One region of the Variovorax sp. CCNWLW235 genome, then DNA from elsewhere that is predicted to be linked to it. Evidence: riboswitches for the same ligand, from Rfam matches in the RefSeq annotation. Region 1 holds a riboswitch; each other region holds the start of a gene.
The links. Region 1 has a riboswitch for glycine ahead of V9L21_RS22235 (D-amino acid dehydrogenase). Riboswitches for the same ligand answer to the same signal wherever they lie in the genome.
Positions count from the first base shown of each region.

Region 2: linked by a shared signal. The riboswitch ahead of gcvT (glycine cleavage system aminomethyltransferase GcvT) and the one ahead of V9L21_RS22235 (D-amino acid dehydrogenase) in region 1 are both predicted to bind glycine.
Region 3: linked by a shared signal. The riboswitch ahead of V9L21_RS04265 (ABC transporter substrate-binding protein) and the one ahead of V9L21_RS22235 (D-amino acid dehydrogenase) in region 1 are both predicted to bind glycine.

Region 1 is NZ_JBBCBW010000025.1:10,956-17,225, reverse strand. Features, by position in the region: gene rfbC (dTDP-4-dehydrorhamnose 3,5-epimerase) at 226-774, opposite strand; gene rfbA (glucose-1-phosphate thymidylyltransferase RfbA) at 771-1,664, opposite strand; gene rfbD (dTDP-4-dehydrorhamnose reductase) at 1,692-2,582, opposite strand; gene rfbB (dTDP-glucose 4,6-dehydratase) at 2,579-3,661, opposite strand; glycine riboswitch at 3,778-3,868, shown strand; glycine riboswitch at 3,901-4,006, shown strand; gene V9L21_RS22235 (D-amino acid dehydrogenase) at 4,098-5,399, shown strand; gene V9L21_RS22230 (FIST signal transduction protein) at 5,417-6,270, opposite strand, start outside.
Region 2 is NZ_JBBCBW010000019.1:96,354-102,623, reverse strand. Features, by position in the region: gene V9L21_RS19860 (TRAP transporter substrate-binding protein) at 1-960, shown strand, start outside; gene V9L21_RS19855 (TRAP transporter small permease) at 1,048-1,542, shown strand; gene V9L21_RS19850 (TRAP transporter large permease) at 1,539-2,816, shown strand; gene V9L21_RS19845 (hypothetical protein) at 2,975-3,538, shown strand; glycine riboswitch at 3,561-3,651, shown strand; glycine riboswitch at 3,664-3,775, shown strand; gene gcvT (glycine cleavage system aminomethyltransferase GcvT) at 3,821-4,996, shown strand; gene gcvH (glycine cleavage system protein GcvH) at 5,046-5,417, shown strand; gene gcvP (aminomethyl-transferring glycine dehydrogenase) at 5,468-6,270, shown strand, end outside.
Region 3 is NZ_JBBCBW010000002.1:371,874-378,143, forward strand. Features, by position in the region: gene V9L21_RS04255 (ABC transporter permease) at 1-235, opposite strand, end outside; gene V9L21_RS04260 (ABC transporter permease) at 257-1,198, opposite strand; gene V9L21_RS04265 (ABC transporter substrate-binding protein) at 1,223-2,806, opposite strand; glycine riboswitch at 2,999-3,128, opposite strand; gene V9L21_RS04270 (hypothetical protein) at 3,293-4,078, opposite strand; gene V9L21_RS04275 (NADPH-dependent FMN reductase) at 4,187-4,777, shown strand; gene V9L21_RS04280 (IclR family transcriptional regulator) at 4,810-5,604, opposite strand; gene V9L21_RS04285 (type II 3-dehydroquinate dehydratase) at 5,672-6,124, shown strand; gene dctP (TRAP transporter substrate-binding protein DctP) at 6,172-6,270, shown strand, end outside.

The DNA of each region.
Region 1 (6,270 bases):
CGGCTTGCCTCAATCCCGACCTAGCTCTGCGTCCCCACGCGTAACAAAATCAGGCGTGACGACGGGTGTGCTCGCCACGAACCGGGAAGAGAATTCCGCTCCCCGAAGCTCCCGGGAAGTCCCCTAGGACTTCGCGACGGCAACTCCGCCGCATGAGCGGCCCCTGTGACAAGGAAATTTTCGTACGCTGCCAGCCAAGAGCACAGCAGGTGACGGCATGCCCAGTCAGTCGAATATTTCGGCACGGGCAAGGCTCGCGCCTGCTTGATCCTTGGCAGACAGTTGAGGATGCAAGCCCAAGTTAGGCCAAGCGATTGCCAGGTCAGGATCGTCCCATTGGATGCAGCGCTCATATGCCGGCGCGTAGAAATCCGTCGTCTTATACAAGAATTCCGCCTCATCGCTCAACACGAGAAAGGCATGCGCAAACCCAACCGGTACCCAGAGCTGACGATGATTCTCTTCGCTTAACTCGGCACCGACCCATTTGCCAAAAGTCGGCGAAGACCTCCGGATATCGACAGCCACATCGAACACCGCCCCCCTTACAACACGCACAAGCTTTCCCTGGGGCTGCTGGATCTGGTAGTGCAGCCCCCGCAGCACGCCCTTGGCAGAGCGCGAATGATTGTCCTGGACAAAATCAACGTGCTTGCCGATCGCCTCATCGAAGGCCTTTTGGTTAAAGCTCTCAAAGAAGAAGCCTCTTGCATCGCCGAATACCTTTGGCTCGAGGACGAGAACATCAGGGATCAAGGTCGGCGTGACCTTCATGAGCGTACCTCGTCATTCAGCAAATGTTTCAGATATCTGCCGTAGCCGCTCTTCTCCAGCGGCATCGCGAGCTTTTGGAGTTGCTCGGTCGTAATGAATTTGTTGCGCCACGCGATCTCCTCCGGACAGGCAATCTTCAGTCCTTGCCGATGCTCCAGAGTTGCAATGAACTGCCCCGCCTCCAGCAAGCTCTCGTGCGTGCCGGTATCCAGCCACGCGTACCCACGCTGCATGATCTGCACGTTCAACTGATTGAGGTCGAGATACGCTTGGTTGACAGCGGTGATTTCCAACTCGCCGCGCGCGCTGGGCTTAACTGCCTTGGCGATGTCAACAACCTGATTGTCGTAAAAATACAAGCCCGTCACCGCATAGCTGCTCTTCGGCTTCAACGGCTTTTCTTCGATGCTGCTGGCCTTGCCCTTGGCATCGAACGCCACCACGCCGTAGCGCTCGGGGTCTTGCACGTGGTACGCGAATACCGTCGCACCCGACTGCTTCGCGTCGGCATCGGCGAGCAGATGCACGAGGTCATGCCCATAGAAGATGTTGTCCCCCAACACCAGCGCGCTGGGGCTGTTACCCACGAACTTGTCCCCGATGATGAACGCCTGCGCGAGCCCATCCGGACTCGGTTGCACCGCGTACTGCAGGTTCATGCCCCACTGGCTGCCATCCCCCAGCAGTTGCTGGAACCGCGGCGTGTCCTGCGGCGTGCTGATGATCAGGATGTCGCGCATGCCACCCAGCATCAACGTGCTGAGCGGGTAATAAATCATCGGCTTGTCGTACACCGGTAGCAGCTGTTTGCTTATCGCCAGCGTTGCTGGGTGCAGCCGGGTGCCCGAGCCACCGGCGAGGATGATGCCTTTACGTTGCGTCGTGGTCATGCGTTTCTTCTCGTGTGAATTCACTCTTCAGAGCGTCTCGCGCAGCATGCGCGCAACGCCTTCTTGCCAGGGCGGCAGGCGCAGACCAAATATGGTCTGCAGCTTGGCGGTATCGAGACGCGAGTTGTGAGGCCGCTTCGCTGGCGTCGGGAAGGCGCTCGTAGGCACGGCTTCAACTTGCTCGGGGCCGGCCTTGAGGTCTACACCGGCCTGCCGCGCTTGCTCCAGCACGAAGCGCGCATAGCCGCACCAGGTGGTTTCGCCGCCGGCAACCACGTTGTACAGGCCCGCCTTGGAAGGGTCTTGCAAGGTGGCGCGGATCGCATGCGCCGTGACATCGGCCAGCAGCTCGGCACCGGTCGGAGCCCCGTATTGGTCGTCGATGACGGTCAGTTTGTCGCGCTCCTTGGCAAGCCGCAGCATGGTCTTGGCGAAGTTGCCGCCGCGCGCGGCAAACACCCAGCTGGTGCGAAAGATCAGGTGCTTGGCGCAGTGCTTGGCCACCAACTGTTCGCCCTCGAGCTTGGTGCGGCCATACACACTGAGTGGGCCGGTGGCATCGTCTTCCTGCCAGGGCTTGCTGCCGCTGCCGTCGAACACGTAGTCGGTCGAGTAATGCACCATGAGTGCACCGATCTGCCCGGCGGCTTCGGCCACCACGCCGGGCGAGGTGGCATTGAGCTTGCGCGCAAGGTCGGGCTCGCTCTCGGCTTTGTCGACGGCCGTGTGGGCCGCGGCGTTGACGATCACGTCAGGCCGCACCTTGAGTACGGTCTCGGCCAACTGCTCCGGACGGCTGAAGTCGGCGTTGAAATCGGTGCTGTCGAAATCGAGCGCCACCAGTTCGCCCAGCGGCGCAAGGCTGCGCTGCAGCTCCCAGCCGACCTGCCCGCCCTTGCCGAGTAGCAGCAACTTCATGCCGCAGCCTTGGCCGCGGGTGCGGCGTCGTATTGCTTCTCGACCCACTCGCGGTACGCGCCGCTTTGCACGTTGCGTACCCATTCGCCGTGTGCAAGGTACCACTCGACGGTCTTGCGAATGCCGGTGTCGAAGGTTTCAGCGGGCTTCCAGCCCAACTCGCGCTCGAGCTTGCGTGCATCGATGGCGTAGCGCCGGTCGTGGCCGGGGCGGTCGGTAACGTAGCTGATCTGTTCCTTGTACGGCTTGCCGTCAGCGCGCGGGCGCAGTTCGTCGAGCAGCGCGCACACGGTGTTCACGATCTCGATGTTGGGCTTCTCGTTCCAGCCGCCGACGTTGTAGGTCTCGCCGAGCTTGCCGGCCTCGAGCACGCGGCGGATGGCACTGCAGTGGTCCTTCACGTAGAGCCAATCGCGCACCTGCATGCCGTCGCCGTACACGGGCAGGGGTTTGCCGGCCAGGGCGTTGACGATCATCAGCGGGATGAGCTTCTCGGGAAAGTGGAACGGACCGTAGTTATTGGAGCAGTTGGTGGTAACCACCGGCAGGCCGTAGGTGTGGTGCCAGGCGCGCACAAGATGGTCGCTGGCGGCCTTGCTGGCCGAGTAGGGGCTGTTGGGCTCGTACTTGTTCTCTTCGGTAAAGGCAGGGTCCGTCTTGGAGAGCGAGCCGTAGACCTCGTCGGTCGACACATGCAGGAAGCGGAAAGCAGACTTTTGCTCCGCCGGCAGTGCGCTCCAGTAGCCGCGCACCGACTCGAGCAGGCGAAAGGTGCCGAGCACGTTGGTCTGCACGAAGTCTTCCGGCCCGTGAATGGAGCGGTCGACGTGCGATTCCGCGGCAAAGTTCACGATGGCACGCGGCTTGTGCTCGGCCAAAAGGTGATCGACCAGAGCGCTGTCGCCGATGTCGCCCTGCACGAAAATGTGGTTCGGCTTGCCCTTGAGCGATGCAAGCGTCTCGAGGTTGCCCGCATAGGTCAGCTTGTCGAGATTGACGACAGACTCATCGCTCTGCGCGATCCAGTCGAGTACGAAATTGGCGCCAATGAAGCCCGCGCCGCCGGTTACCAGGATCATGAGGTCCCCTGTTGTTGTCGAACGATCGCCCTCTGGCGAATGAACGGGCGATTATCCCATTGGCCCTCCGCCGGGCCGGAGCAAGGGTTGGCGCCTCCGCAAGCTCCGCCTACAATCGCGCCACTGCAGGAGAGCGGGCAACCCCGGTTGCCCTACCGAAGGCGCAAACTCCCATAAACGCTCAGGTCGGCCCGACGAAGTTCTCGAAATTTCGGCAAGGGGCCTGTACTGCACCAACTGACACGCCGTCTGGAGAGCCATCACCTCGCGTGATGCACCGAAGGAGCAAACCCGTTGCGGGCGCAACGGGTGAATCTCTCAGGTACCGAGGACAGGGGGAGCGGCAACTTGGACGGCGGTCGTCCGGTTGCTTGCTATTTATTCAATAGCAGACCTCGCCCGCCGTTCAAGCGCTTCAACCTCAAAGGTACTTGAAATGCGCGTGATCGTTCTTGGCGCCGGCTTGCTCGGCGTGACCTCGGCCTACTACCTCCAGCAGCTCGGCCATGAAGTGACCGTCATCGACCGGCAGGCCACCCCGGCCGCTGAAACCAGCTTTGCCAACGGCGGGCAGATCTCCGTCAGCCACGCCGAACCCTGGGCCAATCCGAGTGCACCGCTCAAGGTGCTGCAATGGCTGGGCAAGGAAGACGCCCCGCTGCTCTTTCGCATTCGCGCCGACATGCGCCAATGGCTCTGGGGCCTGCAATTCCTGCGCGAATGCACCCCCGCCCGCACGAAGCACAACATCGAGCAGATCGTGCGGCTGGGCACCTACAGCCGCGATGTGCTGCAGCAGTTGCGGCGCGACACCGGCATCGCCTACGACCAACGCACGCAAGGCATCCTGCACTTTTATACGACGCAGAAAGAGTTCGACAGCGCCCTTGCGCCCGCCGAGCAGATGCGCGCGCTCGGATGCGAACGGCAAGTCATCTCCGCGGACGAGGCGGTAAAGATCGAGCCCGCCCTTGCGCACATCCGCCCGCAACTGGCCGGTGCCACCTACACGGCAGAAGACGAATCCGGCGACGCCAACCTCTTCGCCCGCGAAATGGCACGCCTCGCGGCAGCGGCGGGCGTGAAGTTCCTCATGAGCCACACGGTGACTGCGCTGCGCGAAGCGGGCGGCAACATCGACCACGTGGAAGCTACCGACAGCGAAGGGCGCTTTCAACGCATCCGCGGCGACGCCTTCGTGCTTGCAATGGGCGCGTTGAGTCCGCTGTATGCCGCGCCGCTGGGCATGCGCCTGCCCATCTATCCGGCCAAAGGCTATTCGGTCACGCTGCCGGTCAAAGACGCGACGAGGGCGCACCAGGTCTCGCTGACCGACGACGAATTCAAGCTCGTGTTCTCGCACTACACCTCAGCCTCCGGAGACCGCCTGCGCATTGCCGGCACAGCCGAGCTCAACGGCTATGACCGCGACTTGAACCGCGTGCGCTGCGAAGCGATCGTGCGGCGCGTTGAACAGCTCTTTCCCGGCGCCGGCGACACCACGCAGGCGCAGTTCTGGACCGGCCTGCGCCCCGCAACGCCGAGCAACGTCCCTCTGGTCGGCAAGACGAAGCTGCCGAACCTGTACCTGAATACCGGGCACGGCACGCTCGGCTGGACGCATGCGTGCGGCTCGGGCAAGTCGGTGGCGCGGATCGTGAGCGGGCTTGCACCCGAAGTCGATTTTGCGTTTGCCGGCATGCCTGCACCAGCAGCGCGCGTGCTCCAGCCGGCCTGATCTGGCCGTGGCGGCGGTCAGTCGTTGCCGGTAAACACCGTCAACACCCCCGTATATCCATACAGGTGGTGCCGGGCAATCTCCCCCGCCGCAAAGAAGCCAACGAGCGGCACGTCGCCCAGCGCGTGCCGCACGATCTGCAGTTCGGCGCCCGGTGCGCCGAAATGCGGCCCGCCGCGTCCTGAGCAACTCACGTACACGGCGCCGGCAATGCGGCGCGCCGGATGCGGCGCTGCTTCGGCTTCTCCGGCCGCCACGGCGCGCGCGGTGGCCAGGGTCTGCTCTTCGGGCTCCAGCTCCTCGCGGATTTCCGCGCAGATGCGCATCAGGTCGGCGCGCGCGGCCTGTGCATTGCGCCGGCAGAAGGTCAGGCGCATGCCGGCCTCGGCCACGTCGGCAATGGCGATGCCGCGGCGCGTGGGGTCCAGGCCGATGATGTGGCGCACCAGCACGTCGGCGCCCAGGTCGCCGGTACGGCGAATGCCGTCGCTGCCCGCATCTCCCAGGCCCACCAGGGTGGCGCGCACGGCGTCGATGGCTTCCTGTGGGCGCTCCAGCGTCACCTGCAGGTCGGCCAGCAGCACGTCGAGCGCGGGTTCGCCGTCGAGCTTGAGCAGCAGGTTGCCATCGGCTTCGGTGATCTCGCGCTCGCGTCCCGCGCCGGAGCGCAGCGGCTGGCAGCCTTGCGTGACGCGCGACACCAGCCGCACGCCTTCGCCGAACACCACGCCCGACAAGCCTCCCGAGAACACGCCGCCCGCCGCACCGTGGCCGCGGATGTTGCCGTTGCCGCCGACCGCAAACTGCAAGGCGCCTGCACGGCCCGACGAGAGGCCGCCGAACAGGTAGCCGGTGTCGGTGCGGCCCGCCA
Region 2 (6,270 bases), on a different contig from region 1:
CGACTGGCCGCCGGCCTGGTTCTGGGCATGGGCATGGCTTGCGCCGCCTTCGCGCAGACCACCATGAAGATCAGCATTTCGACCGCGCAGAACTCGCACCAGGGTGTTGCGATCGACGTCTTTGCCAAGGAAGTCGAAAAGCGCACCGGCGGACGCTACAAGGTCCAGACCTTCTACAACGGCTCGTTGGGCGGCGAGCGCGAGTCGATCGAGGCTGTGCAGCTCGGCACCCAGGAACTGGCGCTCTCCTCGACCGGGCCCGTGCCCAACTTCGTGCCGGAGACGAAGATCCTCGACGTGCCGTTCCTGTTCCGCGACAAGGCCCATGCGCGCGCCGTGCTCGACGGCCCCATCGGCCAGGACCTTCTGACCAAGTTCGACGCCAAGGGCTTCAAGGCGCTGGCATGGGCCGAGAACGGCTTCCGCCACATGACCAACAGCAAGCGTGACGTGAAGGCGCCGGAAGACCTCAAGGGCCTGAAGATGCGCACCATGGAAAACCCGGTGCACATTGCGGCCTACAAGACCTTCGGCATCGTCACCACGCCGATGGCCTTTCCCGAAGTGTTCACGGCCTTGCAGCAGGGCACGGTCGACGGCCAGGAGAACCCGCTGTCGGTCATCATCGCGGCCAAGTTCGACCAGGTGCAAAAGCACCTGTCGCTCACCGGCCACGTCTACTCGCCCTGCATCTTCGTGATGAACAAGGCGTCGTTCGACAAGCTGAGCGCGGCCGACAAGCAGGCCTTCCTCGAGGCCGCCAAAGAAGGCACCAAGGCCAATCGCGCACGCGTGGACGAAGACGATGCCAAGGGCGTGGCCGACCTGCGCGCCAAGGGCATGACGGTGATCGACAACGTCGACAAGACCAAGTTCGTGGCCGCACTGGCGCCGGTGAATGCCCAGTTCGAAAAGGACTTCGGCAAGGCCAACCTCGACAAGATCCGCGACTTCAAGTGATCTTCATGATGCTATCTTCTTGATAGCACCGAGCGCCCGCTCAGTTCCATCTGGCGGGCTTTTTTGTTTTCAACATCACGACTGCAGATGAAAGAAAAATTTCTCGGCATCGAGCGCTGGACCACCGGCTTCTCGATGATTGCCGCCTGCGTGATGCTGGTCATCGCCTCCGGGTTGGGCGTGTTCCAGATCGTCACGCGCTTCGTGCTCGAGCAACCGGCCGAATGGAGCGAGATCCTGATCCGCATGAGCCTGATCTGGATGGTGTTCCTCGGCATTCCGATGGCTTTCCGGCAAGGCGCGATGGTGAGCGTGGATGTGCTGTACCGTTGGAGCCCGCCGCGGGTCAAGCGCGTGCTCGATGCCGCGGTCAGCATCGCGGCACTGGCGCTGATGCTGGTCATTCTGTGGTGGGGCTGGGACTACGCCATGCGCGGGCGCGTGCAGTCGATGGCCGGGCTCGAAAGCGTGTCGATGATGTGGTCGTACCTGGCGCTGCCGGTCGGTTCCGTTTTTTGCCTTTTCGGCATCGTTGGTAATTTTCTCGATCCCAAGCGGCTCGAACTGGAGACCGCGCAATGACCCCCGTAATGGTTGCAACGATGGTGCTGTGTTTTGCACTGTCGGTTTCAGTGGCGGTGTCCATCGGGCTCGCATCGATCCTTGGCATTCAGGTGGCCAACGTCAACATGCTCATCTCCGTGAAGGAGATGTTCAATTCGATCAACAAGTTTCCGCTGGCGGCCATTCCGTTCTTCATCCTGGCCGGCAACCTGATGGAAACCGGCGGCATCTCGCGCCGGCTGGTCGAGTTTGCCAAGAGCATCGTGGGCGGTGTGCAGGGCGGCCTGCCCATGACCTGCGTGCTCACCTGCATGATCTTTGCGGCAGTGTCGGGCTCTTCGGTGGCCACCACCTTCGCCATCGGCGCCATCCTGATTCCGGCGCTCATCAAGCACGGCTATCCCACCGCGTACGCGGCCGCGCTCCAGGCCACGAGCGCCGAGCTGGGCGTGATCATTCCGCCCTCCATTCCGATGATCCTGTACGGCGTGAGCGCCGAGGTGTCGATCGGCGAGCTGTTCATTGCGGGCTTTGGCCCCGGCATTCTCATCAGCCTGGCGCTGATGCTGTTCGTCTGGGCGTATTGCAAGTGGAAGGGCTGGGGCAAGAATGACGGCGACGGCCGCATGTCTTTTGGCAAGGCGACATGGCAGGCCGGCTGGGCGCTGCTGATGCCGGTGATCATTCTGGGCGGCATCTACGGCGGCATCTTCACGCCGACGGAGGCCTCGGCGGTGGCGGTGTTCTATGCGCTGGTGGTCGGCGTGGTGATCTACCGCGAGATCAAGCTCCAGGATCTTTACCTCATCCTGCGCAAGTCGGTGCTGTCGTCGGCGGTGATCATGTTCATCATCGCCAACGCGGGCCTGTTCGCCTTCCTGATCACGCGCGCGGGCGTGCCCGACGCCATCGGCCATTGGCTGCAGGAGGTGCTGAAGTCGCCGACCATGTTCCTCTTGGGCGTGAACGCTGCGCTCTTCGTCATCGGCATGTTCATCGAGACCAGCGCGGCCATCATCGTGCTCGCGCCCATCCTGGCGCCTGTGGCGGTGCACTTCGGTGTCGACCCGGTTCACTTCGGGCTCATCATGGTGGTGAACCTCGCGCTCGGCATGATCACCCCGCCCTTCGGCGTGAACCTGTTTGCGGCGTGCACGGTAGCGCGCATCTCGCTCGACCGGATCGTGAAGTACCTCATTCCCTTCGTGCTGGTGATCCTGGCCTGCCTGATGGTGATTACCTACGTGCCGTGGATATCGCTCGCGCTGCGCGACCTGGTGTACGCCAAGTAGCAGGCGGCGCAAAAACCAGAGAGAACCAGAGAGAAAACGGGCAGCCTTCGCGGGCTGCCTTTTTTTATGCGGCAAATGCCCCTGTAAGGCAAACGTTTCACAAAGATGTCACCAGCCGCAACGATGCTGCAGCCTTCGATTCCGAAAGCTGTGGCGCCATGTTTCCCACCAAGACCGACAAGGCACGCGACGAACTCCAAGGCGGGCAGCGCACGCTGAGCCAGCGCGAGCGCGCATTGCTGCTGATGGCCGACGGCCGGCGTTCGCTGACCGACTTCAGCCCGCTGTTCGCAAGCCGCGACGAAGCCGAACAGACGCTGCGGGCGCTGATGAACCGCGGATACCTGCACGACGCGCAGGGCGCAGCGCCGAAAACCGCCGCACCAGTTACGGCGGGCCCGACACACACGCCGATTCCGGCTCCTGCGGCCGAGCCCATCCGAGTAGAAACCTCGACCGACAACTTCGACGGCAAGCGCTCCCTGGCCACTACGCGCATGTTCCTGTTCGACATTTGCGAGCGCATGTTCGTGCGGCGCGACCCCAAGTTTGCGCTGCAGATGCGCGATGCACTGCGCGAAGCCCGCGACCGCGACGCCATGCTGACGATTGCCGCGCTGATGCTCACCGAAGTCGAAAAAGCGGCGGGCGCCGAGCGGGCCGAATCGCTGCGCGAGCGTATCGAAAGGTTGCTGCCGCCCGCTTCGGAAACCGTGCACTGAGGCTTTCCGCGATCCACTACACTTCGAAGGGTCAGGAGAGAGCTTCGCCACGCGAGGCCGCCGAAGGCGCAGGGGTTCCCCGAACGCTCAGGCAAAAGGACTGACAAGGCGCTGGCGCATGCCGGCGTTTCCTTGCTGGAGAGAGGCCCTTGCATCTTGACGATGCGGCGGCCCACCGAAGGAGCAAACCCCGATCGTGGGGCGAATCTCTCAGGTAAAGCGGACAGCAGGGGTGGCCCATGGCTCGCGCCATGGAGTTCGACTGCCCCTTTGGAGTGCCCCGTGGCCGCTTCCGCTTCATCACCCGACGCCCCATTGCTCAAGACGCCCCTGCACGACCTGCATGTGGAACTGGGCGCCCGCATGGTGCCCTTTGCCGGCTACTCCATGCCCGTGCAATACCCCGCCGGCCTCATGGCCGAGCACAAGCACACGCGCGACGCGGCCGGCCTGTTCGACATTTCCCACATGGGCCAGTTGCGCCTGGTGGGGCCAGACGCCGCCGCCGCATTCGAAACCCTGATGCCGGTCGACGTGATCGACCTCGCGCCCGGCAAGCAGCGCTATGGCCTGCTGCTGAACGACGAAGGCGGCATCCTCGACGACCTGATGTTCTTCAACGAAGGGCACGGCTCGATCTTCGTGATCGTGAACGGCGCCTGCAAGGTGGCCGATCTCGCCCACATCCAGCAGAAGATCGGCGCGCGCTGCGACGTGCAGCCCATGCCCGACCACGCACTGCTCGCACTGCAAGGCCCGCAGGCCGCCGCGGCGCTGGCCCGCTTGTCGCCGGGCATCGAGCGCTTTGTGTTCATGACGGGCGGCGCGGTGCAGATCGGCGGGATTCCGGCCTTTGCCACGCGCAGCGGATACACGGGCGAAGACGGCTTCGAGATTTCGGTCGCCGGCAAGGATGCGGACGCCCTCGCCCGCCTGCTGCTGGCGCAGCCCGAGGTCAAGCCCATCGGCCTGGGCGCGCGCAATTCGCTGCGGCTTGAAGCCGGGCTCTGCCTTTACGGCAACGACATCGACACCACCACCACGCCCGTCGAGGCTTCGCTCAACTGGGCGATCCAGAAGGTGCGCCGCACCGGTGGCGCGCGCGAAGGCGGTTTTCCGGGCGCGGCCAAGGTGCTGGCGCAACTGGCCGCCGCCACCGCCGGCGCCGCGGGCCGCACCGACCACGACACCCTGAAGCGCAAGCGTGTCGGCCTTGTGGCGCTGGAACGCATTCCGGTACGCGACGGCACATTGTTGCAATCTTTCGAAGGCCAGGACATCGGCATCGTGACCAGCGGCCTGCTCGGCCCGACGGCCGACCGCCCCGTTGCCATGGGCTATGTGGCTACCGCGTTTTCGGAGCCCGGCACCCGCGTGCAGGCCATCGTGCGCGGCAAGCCGGTGCCGATGGAAGTCTCGACCCTGCCCTTCGTGCCGGCCCGCTACTACCGCGGCTAGGCTCTGCGCTACCCGAATCAGTCATTTTTTCCACGAGGAGTTTTTCACCATGAGCATCAAGTACACCAAGGACCATGAATGGGTCTCGGCCGAAGGCGGCGCGGCCACTGTCGGCATCACCGTTCACGCGCAGGACGCGCTGGGCGACGTGGTCTTTGTCGATCTGCCCGAAGTGGGCAAGACCTTTGCCCAGGGTGAAGTGGCCGGTGTCGTCGAATCGGTCAAGGCCGCGGCCGACGTGTTCATGCCCGTGTCGGGCGAGATCACCGAAGTGAACGAAGCCCTGCGCGCCGACCCGTCGCTCGCCAACACCGACCCGCTGGCCGCCGGCTGGTTCTTCAAGGTCAAGCTCAGCGAGCCGGCGCAACTCGACGCGCTGCTCGACGCCGCCAGCTACGACAAGTTCGCCGCCGAATCCTGATCCGCCGGGTTCTTCAGCCGCCCTTCCTCATTCCCCGAGCCTTTACCGCCATGCCGATTCCCGCCCAGCCTTCCCTGCAACAACTAGAGAACGCCGAAGAATTTCTCGCCCGCCACATCGGCATCGATGCGGAAGACGAGGCGCGCATGCTGCCGGTGATCGGCTCGGAAACGCGGGCGGAGCTCATCGACGGCATCGTGCCCGCGGCCATTCGCCGCGCCAAGCCGATGCGGCTGCCCGCGCCGGTGACCGAGGCGGATGCGCTGGCCGAACTGAAGGCCATCGCGGCGAAGAACAAGGTGTTCAAGAGCTTCATCGGCCAGGGCTACTACGGCACGCACACGCCGGGCGTCATCTTGCGCAACGTGCTCGAGAACCCCGCCTGGTACACCGCCTACACGCCCTACCAGGCCGAAATTTCGCAGGGCCGCATGGAAGCCCTGCTCAACTTCCAGACCATGGTGTGCGACCTGACGGGCATGGCCATTGCCAACGCCTCGATGCTCGACGAAGCCACGGCCGCCGCCGAGGCAATGACGCTGGCCAAGCGCAGCGTGAAGAGCAAGAGCAACGTGTTCCTGGTGTCGGGCGACTGCCACCCGCAGACCATCGAGGTCATCAAGACGCGCGCCGCGCCGCTGGGCATCGAGGTGAAGGTAAGCACCGTGTCGGAGACGCTGCCGCACCTGATGGCGAGCTGCGAATTCTTCGGCGTGCTCGCGCAGTACCCCGCCACCACCGGCCACGTGCACGACCTGCGTCCGCTCGCGGGCCATGCGCACCAGTGCGACGCCGCCTTCTGCGTGGCCGCCGACCTGCTGGCGCTCACCCTGCTCGCGCCTCCGGGCGAATG
Region 3 (6,270 bases), on a different contig from region 1:
CGCCGCGCGTGCCGGGCAAGAGGTTGCCGCTGCCGGGGTCGATGGCGGTCGGGTCGATGGTGCCGAGCCATGGCGCGGCAAGCGAGATGAGCACCAGCAGCAGCAGCACGCCGCCGCCGACGCGTACCGACCAGTCGGCCAGGATGCGCTTGAGCAGCGACCGGCGCTTGGGCGGCGGCAACGGTTCTACGATGGCTTCGCCTGCAGGCATGGGAGTGGCAAGTGAATCGGTCATGTGTTTGCTTCTTCTTGCGCCTCAATAGCGAATGCGCGGATCGAACACCAGGTAGCTCAGGTCGATCAGCAGGTTGACCAGCACATAGACGACTGAAAAGAACAGCGTGATGCCCTGTATCAGCGGAAAGTCGCGCGACAGCACCGCATCCACCGTAAGCTGGCCGAGGCCCGGAATGGCGAACACGGTTTCGGTAACCACCACCCCGCCGATCAAGAGCGCAATGCCGATCCCGATCACCGTGACGATGGGAATTGCCGCGTTGGCAAGCGCATGCCGCATGAGCACCCGTTTTTCCGAGATGCCCTTGGCGCGCGCGGTGCGGATGTAGTCCTCGGTCATCGCCTCGGCCACGGCCGCGCGCGTGACGCGCGCAATCAGCGCCACGTAGATGATCGACAGCGTGATCGACGGCAGGATGAGGTGCTTGATCCAGAGCAGCGGCCCCTGGCTCAGCCGCTGGTAGCCCTGCACCGGCAGCCACTGCAGGTGCAGCGCAAAGATCCAGATGAGCACATAGCCGATCACGAACGCCGGTATGGAAAAGCCCATGACCGAAAAGCCCATCAGCATGCGGTCGAGCCAGCCGCCGTGCCGCCAGGCGGCAACAACCCCGAGCGGCACCGCGACGAGGATGGTGACCACCAGCGTCACCGCCGCGAGAGACACCGTCGGCTCGATGCGCTGGCCGATGAGCTCCACCACCGTTTTCTTCATGAAGTAGGACTCGCCCAGGTTGCCTTGCAGCAGCCGGCCGCTCCAGTGCAGAAACTGCACGGGAAGGGATTCGTTCAGCCCCAGCTGCTCGCGCACCTTGGCGATGTTCTCGCTGGTGCCGCTGTCGCCCACGATGGCGGCCGCCGGATCGCCGGGTGCCAGCCGGAGCATGAGAAACACGATCAGCGCAACGATGACAAGCACCGGCACGGTCGACAGGATTCGGCGCGCAAGGAAGATCAGCATGGGGTTTCCAGAAAAGAGCGCCCGTCAGTTCTTCTTGATGTTCCAGAACACGGCAACGGGCGAGCGCACCACGCCGCTCACCGCCGCCTTGCGGTAGGCGGTCAGCGGCTTGTATTCGCCGATGGGCGCGTAGATGCCGGTGTCGTACACGCGCTGCTGGATGGCCGTGGCCAGCTCCTTGCGCCGGGGTTCGTCGGCCGTTGCGAGGAAGTCGGATTTCAGCTGCTCCAGCTTCTCGTCGGTGGCCCAGCCGAACCAGCCCTTCTCGCCGTTGCCCGTGAGAGGCGCATAGAACATCGGGTTCATGTTGTCGGCAATGCCCCAGCCGGTGATGAAGAGATTCCAGCCGCCCTTGTCGACCGGATCTTTCTTGGCGCGGCGCGTCACCAGCGTGGGCCAGTCCATCGACTGCATGTCGACATTGAAGCCGGCCTGCTTCAGCAGCTGCGCCATCACGGGCGGAAACTTGTTGAGCAGTGCAAAGTCGGCCGGGTACATCAGCACCACGGGCTTGCCGTCGTAGCCGGCGTCCTTCAGCAGGGCCTTGGCTTTCTCGAACTGCGGCTTGCCGGTGAAGTAGCCGGTCTTGTCGCTGGAGAAGATCGTGCCGCAGGGGTACACCGATGCGCAGCTGTTGTAGAGCTCCTTGTGCACCATCTGGGCGCGCATGAGCGCCTCCTGGTTGATGGCCATGATGGCGGCCTGCGCGATCTTCGGGTTGTCGAAAGGCGGGATGATGTGGTTCAGGTGCAGCGCGAACGAGCCCTTGGGAATCGGGTTGTCGACCGTGATGGACGTGTTGCCCTTGAGCGCCGTGTACTGCTCGGGCGGCAGCCACTCGATCATGTCGACCTCGCCGTTGGCAAGCGCATTGGCCTGCGTTTGCGCATCCTTCAGGATGATCCATTCCATGCGGTCGACATACACGTTCTTGCCGCCCGCCGTGCCCGAGGGTGCTTCGACGCGGGGCACGTATTTGGCGTTCTTCAGGTACACGATCTTCTCGCCCGGGCGGTACTCGTCCTTCTTGAAGATGTAGGGCCCGGAGCCCGTGGCGTCGTCGATCTGCTTGTCGGGCGGCGTGGCGGCCACGCGCGCCGGCATGATGAAAGGCGGATTCGACGAAGGCTTGCTCAGCGCGTCGAGCACCATGCCGAAGGTTTCCTTGAAAACCAGCTTGAACGAATTGGCGTCGACGGTCTCGGCCTTGTCGAGCGCCGCATACATCTTCTGCCCCAGCCCGTCGCGCTGGCCCCATCGCTTGAGCGACGCCAGCACGTCTTCCGACGTCACCGGCTTGCCGTCATGAAATTCCAGGCCCTTGCGCAGCGTGAACGTCCAGGTCTTGCCGTCTGCGCTGGTGGTGTACTTGTCGACCATCTGCGGCTTGACCTTGCCCTGCTCGTCCACGCCGAAGAGCGTGTCGTACACGGCATAGCCATGATTGCGCGTGATGAACGCGGTGGTCCAGATCGGATCGAGAATCTTCAGATCGGACTGGGGCACCACCCGCAGCACCTTGCCCGCCTCTTGTGCGAACGCGCTTGCAACGCCAATAGCGAGCATGGCGCTCACGACAACGGCTTTCAGGTTTCGTTTCGACAGCATCTTCGGTTCTCCGGTTGAAAAAATCGTGAGGAAAGTCAGCGAAAAACGGGGGTCGATTCGGGCAGGCGCCTGCGTGCATGCGCAGGCCTCGGCACACCCGATGAAGAAGGGAACGATGCGCGGTGCGCTCTGGCAAAGGTCATGAAGAAGAAGGCTCCGGAAGCGCGCAAGGCCACCCCGCGCACTGCGCGAGATGCCCCTGCTGTCCTTTGGCCTGAGAGATTCACCATGCACGCTCATCGCGCATGGCTTGCCCCTTCGGCGGCCGCCCTCGGAGTCCTTTTGTTCAGGACGCCGGGCAGCGCTCTCCAGCGTTAGTCGTTCATCCAGTCTGGGGACCTGAGCGTTACGGGCTGTCGCCTTCGGTAATGCACTAACTCGAAGCACCGAGCCGGCATTTCTCCTGGATGTTTTCTTCTAAGCAGAATGCGTGCCACTCGGGCGCGTGCGCACAGGGGCGCATGCGGATTGAAACGCGCCCCGAAGCTACTGCGGTCCGCCGCAGAAGCTCACTCTTTCGGTGGTCTTGGCGGTGAAGTGAAGACGCGTGGTGGTGGTACCGCTGGCGGGTGTGTTGGCGGGCCACTCGCTCTGCAGCCACGTGTATTGCCAGCTGTAGGGTCCGCCTGGCTTGCCGGGTTCTTCGTAGGCGATGCGAAGGCTGCCGTTGCTCTCGTCGTGGCAATGCTTCGAACTCTTGTATTCCTTTTCGCTGAAGCAGGCGCGGATCATCTTCGAGCAAGAGAAAGGAATGCCCTCGTGCACGGCCCGGGTGTCGTCCAGCGGCACGAAGTCGGCCTTGCTGAACGATGCGCCGCCGCCCGAATACATCTCGGACACGGTCTGCAGCACGGCCATGGCCCATTGCCCTTCGGCCAGCGGATAGAGTGCCGGCGCAAGCGAAAGGCGCGTGTCGGACATGCCGCCTGCGGCGTCTTTCTTCATGCCGGCCACATAGGCGCTGAAGTCGTGCAGGCGCTCGATCTGCCAGGTCTTCGCGTCCTTGTCGCGCTTGACGCGGGCCATGGCCAGCGGCTCGGCCGAGAGCACTGCAAAGCTGTTTGCCGCGGCGCCGCGCAGCCGGTACAAGCCCAGCGCATGCGGGTCGCAAGGCTGCGGCAGCAATGCGCACAGGCGGGCGCGCCAGTCCGGATCGACCGACTGCGGCTTCTTGACCGCGTCGAGCACCTGCGCCGAGGGGGCGGCGAACACATGGCCGGCCGATGCGGCAAGCACCATGGCGGCAGTGCAAAAAGCAGGCAGCTTGTTCATGCCGGAATGGTAGCCAGAGGATTCGAAAGATGCTGCTACCAAATGCGCCGACATGCCAATGTTGTAGCCTTCGCCCGTGGCCGCCCGGCCTCGACAACGGAGCGACGAATGGCTGACAAGATCCTGGTGTTCTACGGTTCCTACAGGTCGGACCGCATGGGCATTCGCCTGGCCGACTACCTGGTGGCGGGCCTCGGTGCGCGAGGTGCCGATGCCGAACTGATCGACGCGCAGGCGGTGGGCCTGCCCATGCTCGACCGCATGTACAAGGAGTACCCCAAGGGCACCGCGCCCGCCCCCATGGAAGCACTGGCGCAGAAGATTCGCGGCGCGGACGCCTTCGTCTTCGTGACGGGCGAATACAACTGGGGCCCGCAGCCCGGGCTGAAGAACCTCACCGACCACTTCCTGGAAGAATGGTTCTGGCGGCCCGCTGCCGTTGCCAGCTATTCGGCGGGCCGGTTTTCAGGCGTGCGCTCGGGCACCGTGTGGCATTCGATCCTGTCGGAGATGGGCATGGTCGTCGTCTCGAGCACGCTCGCCGTCGGGCCGATCTCGCAAACGCTCGATGCGGACGGCAAGCCCACGGGCAGTGCGGGCGAATCTCTCCAGCGCTCGTTCGGCCGCTTTGCCGACGACCTGGCGTGGTGGACCGACGCCGCGCGCGAGCAGCGGGCGCGCAAGGCGCCGCCTTACTGAGAAGCCGGGTCTGGCAAGCCGGGTCGCGCCGCTCAGCCCTTGCCCAGCGAAGGGCGGCCGAACAGGCTCGACGCGTTGCTGATCGGCCCGAGCTCGGCCGTTGCGGCCAGCAGCGCGGGCGCCAGCTCATGCATGCGCTCGCTGCCAAGGCGCGTGCGTGGCCCGGCAATGCTGATGACGCCGATCACCTCCTTGCGGCGGAACACGGGCGCGGCCATGGCGGCCATGCCGGGCGCGAAGACCTCGTCGATCATGGCGTAGCCGCGCACCCGCGCCGCATGCAGAAAACCCAGCAGCGCGCGGATGGTGGTCGGTGCCTTCGGCCCGTATTCCGCCGGCGTGCCGAAGCCCTGGCGCGAGACGAGCTCCAGCGCGCGTTCATCGGTCAGCGTCATCAGCCAGGCGTGGCCGGACGACGTGCACGACAGGCGCGCATCCATGCCCATGTCGGGGTCGTAGCGCAGCCCCGCTTGCCGTGTGCCCTGCGACTTGGCCACCCAGGTGAGGCGGTCTTCGTCCACGATCGAAAGGCGCACCAGTTCGCCCGATGCCTGCGCAAGCCGCTCCAGCAGCGGCTCGGCAATGTTCACGATGCCGGCGCCGCTCAGGAAGCCGAGACCCAGCGACACCACCTTGGTCGTCAGCACGTAGTCGCCCTGCTTGCGCGTCTGGCGAACGTAGCCGCAGCGCTGCAGGTCGGCCAGCAAGCGGTGGCAGGCGCCGAGCGGAATGTCGAGCTCCGACGCGAGCAGCGTGAGCGGCAGCCCCTGCGGATGCCGCGCAAGGTGTTCCACCATCGAAAGGCCGCGGTCGAGTGAAATGCTCATATCCTGCATTATGAAAGCTGTTTCCAGTTTGGAAAGTCTTTCGTGGCCGCGCCAAAGAATCGGCCGCATGAGTTCCATCGTCTACATCCTCAACGGCCCCAACCTCAACCTGCTGGGGGTGCGCGAGCCGCACCTGTACGGCAGCACCACGCTGGCGCAGGTGGAACAACTGTGCCGCCGCGTGACCGGCGAGCTGGGCCTGGACTGCGAGTTTCGCCAGACCAACCACGAAGGCGTGATGGTGGACTGGGTGCAAGAGGCGCGCGAGCGCGCCGCGGCCGTCGCCATCAATCCGGCGGGGTTGTCGTTCCGCTCCATTCCGCTGCTCGATGCGCTCAAGACGCTCGACCAGCCCATCGCCGAAGTGCACATCACCAACATCCACCGCCGCGATACGCTCTACCAGCACTCGCTGGTGTCGCTGGCCGCCACGGGCGTGATCTGCGGCTTTGGCCCGTTCGGCTACGAGCTGGCGATCCGGGCGCTGGCGCAGCGCCTGGCGGCTGCGCCGGCGGCCTGAGTTCCCCGAGTTACCGCTTCATCATCACAACACGACAGGAGACCACCATGACCTTTTCCATCGATCGCCGCACGCTGCTGGGCGCAGGGGCCGCGCTGGCCGCGGGCGCCGTCTTGCCGGCCGGCGCCCAGGCGCAGCCTACGCTG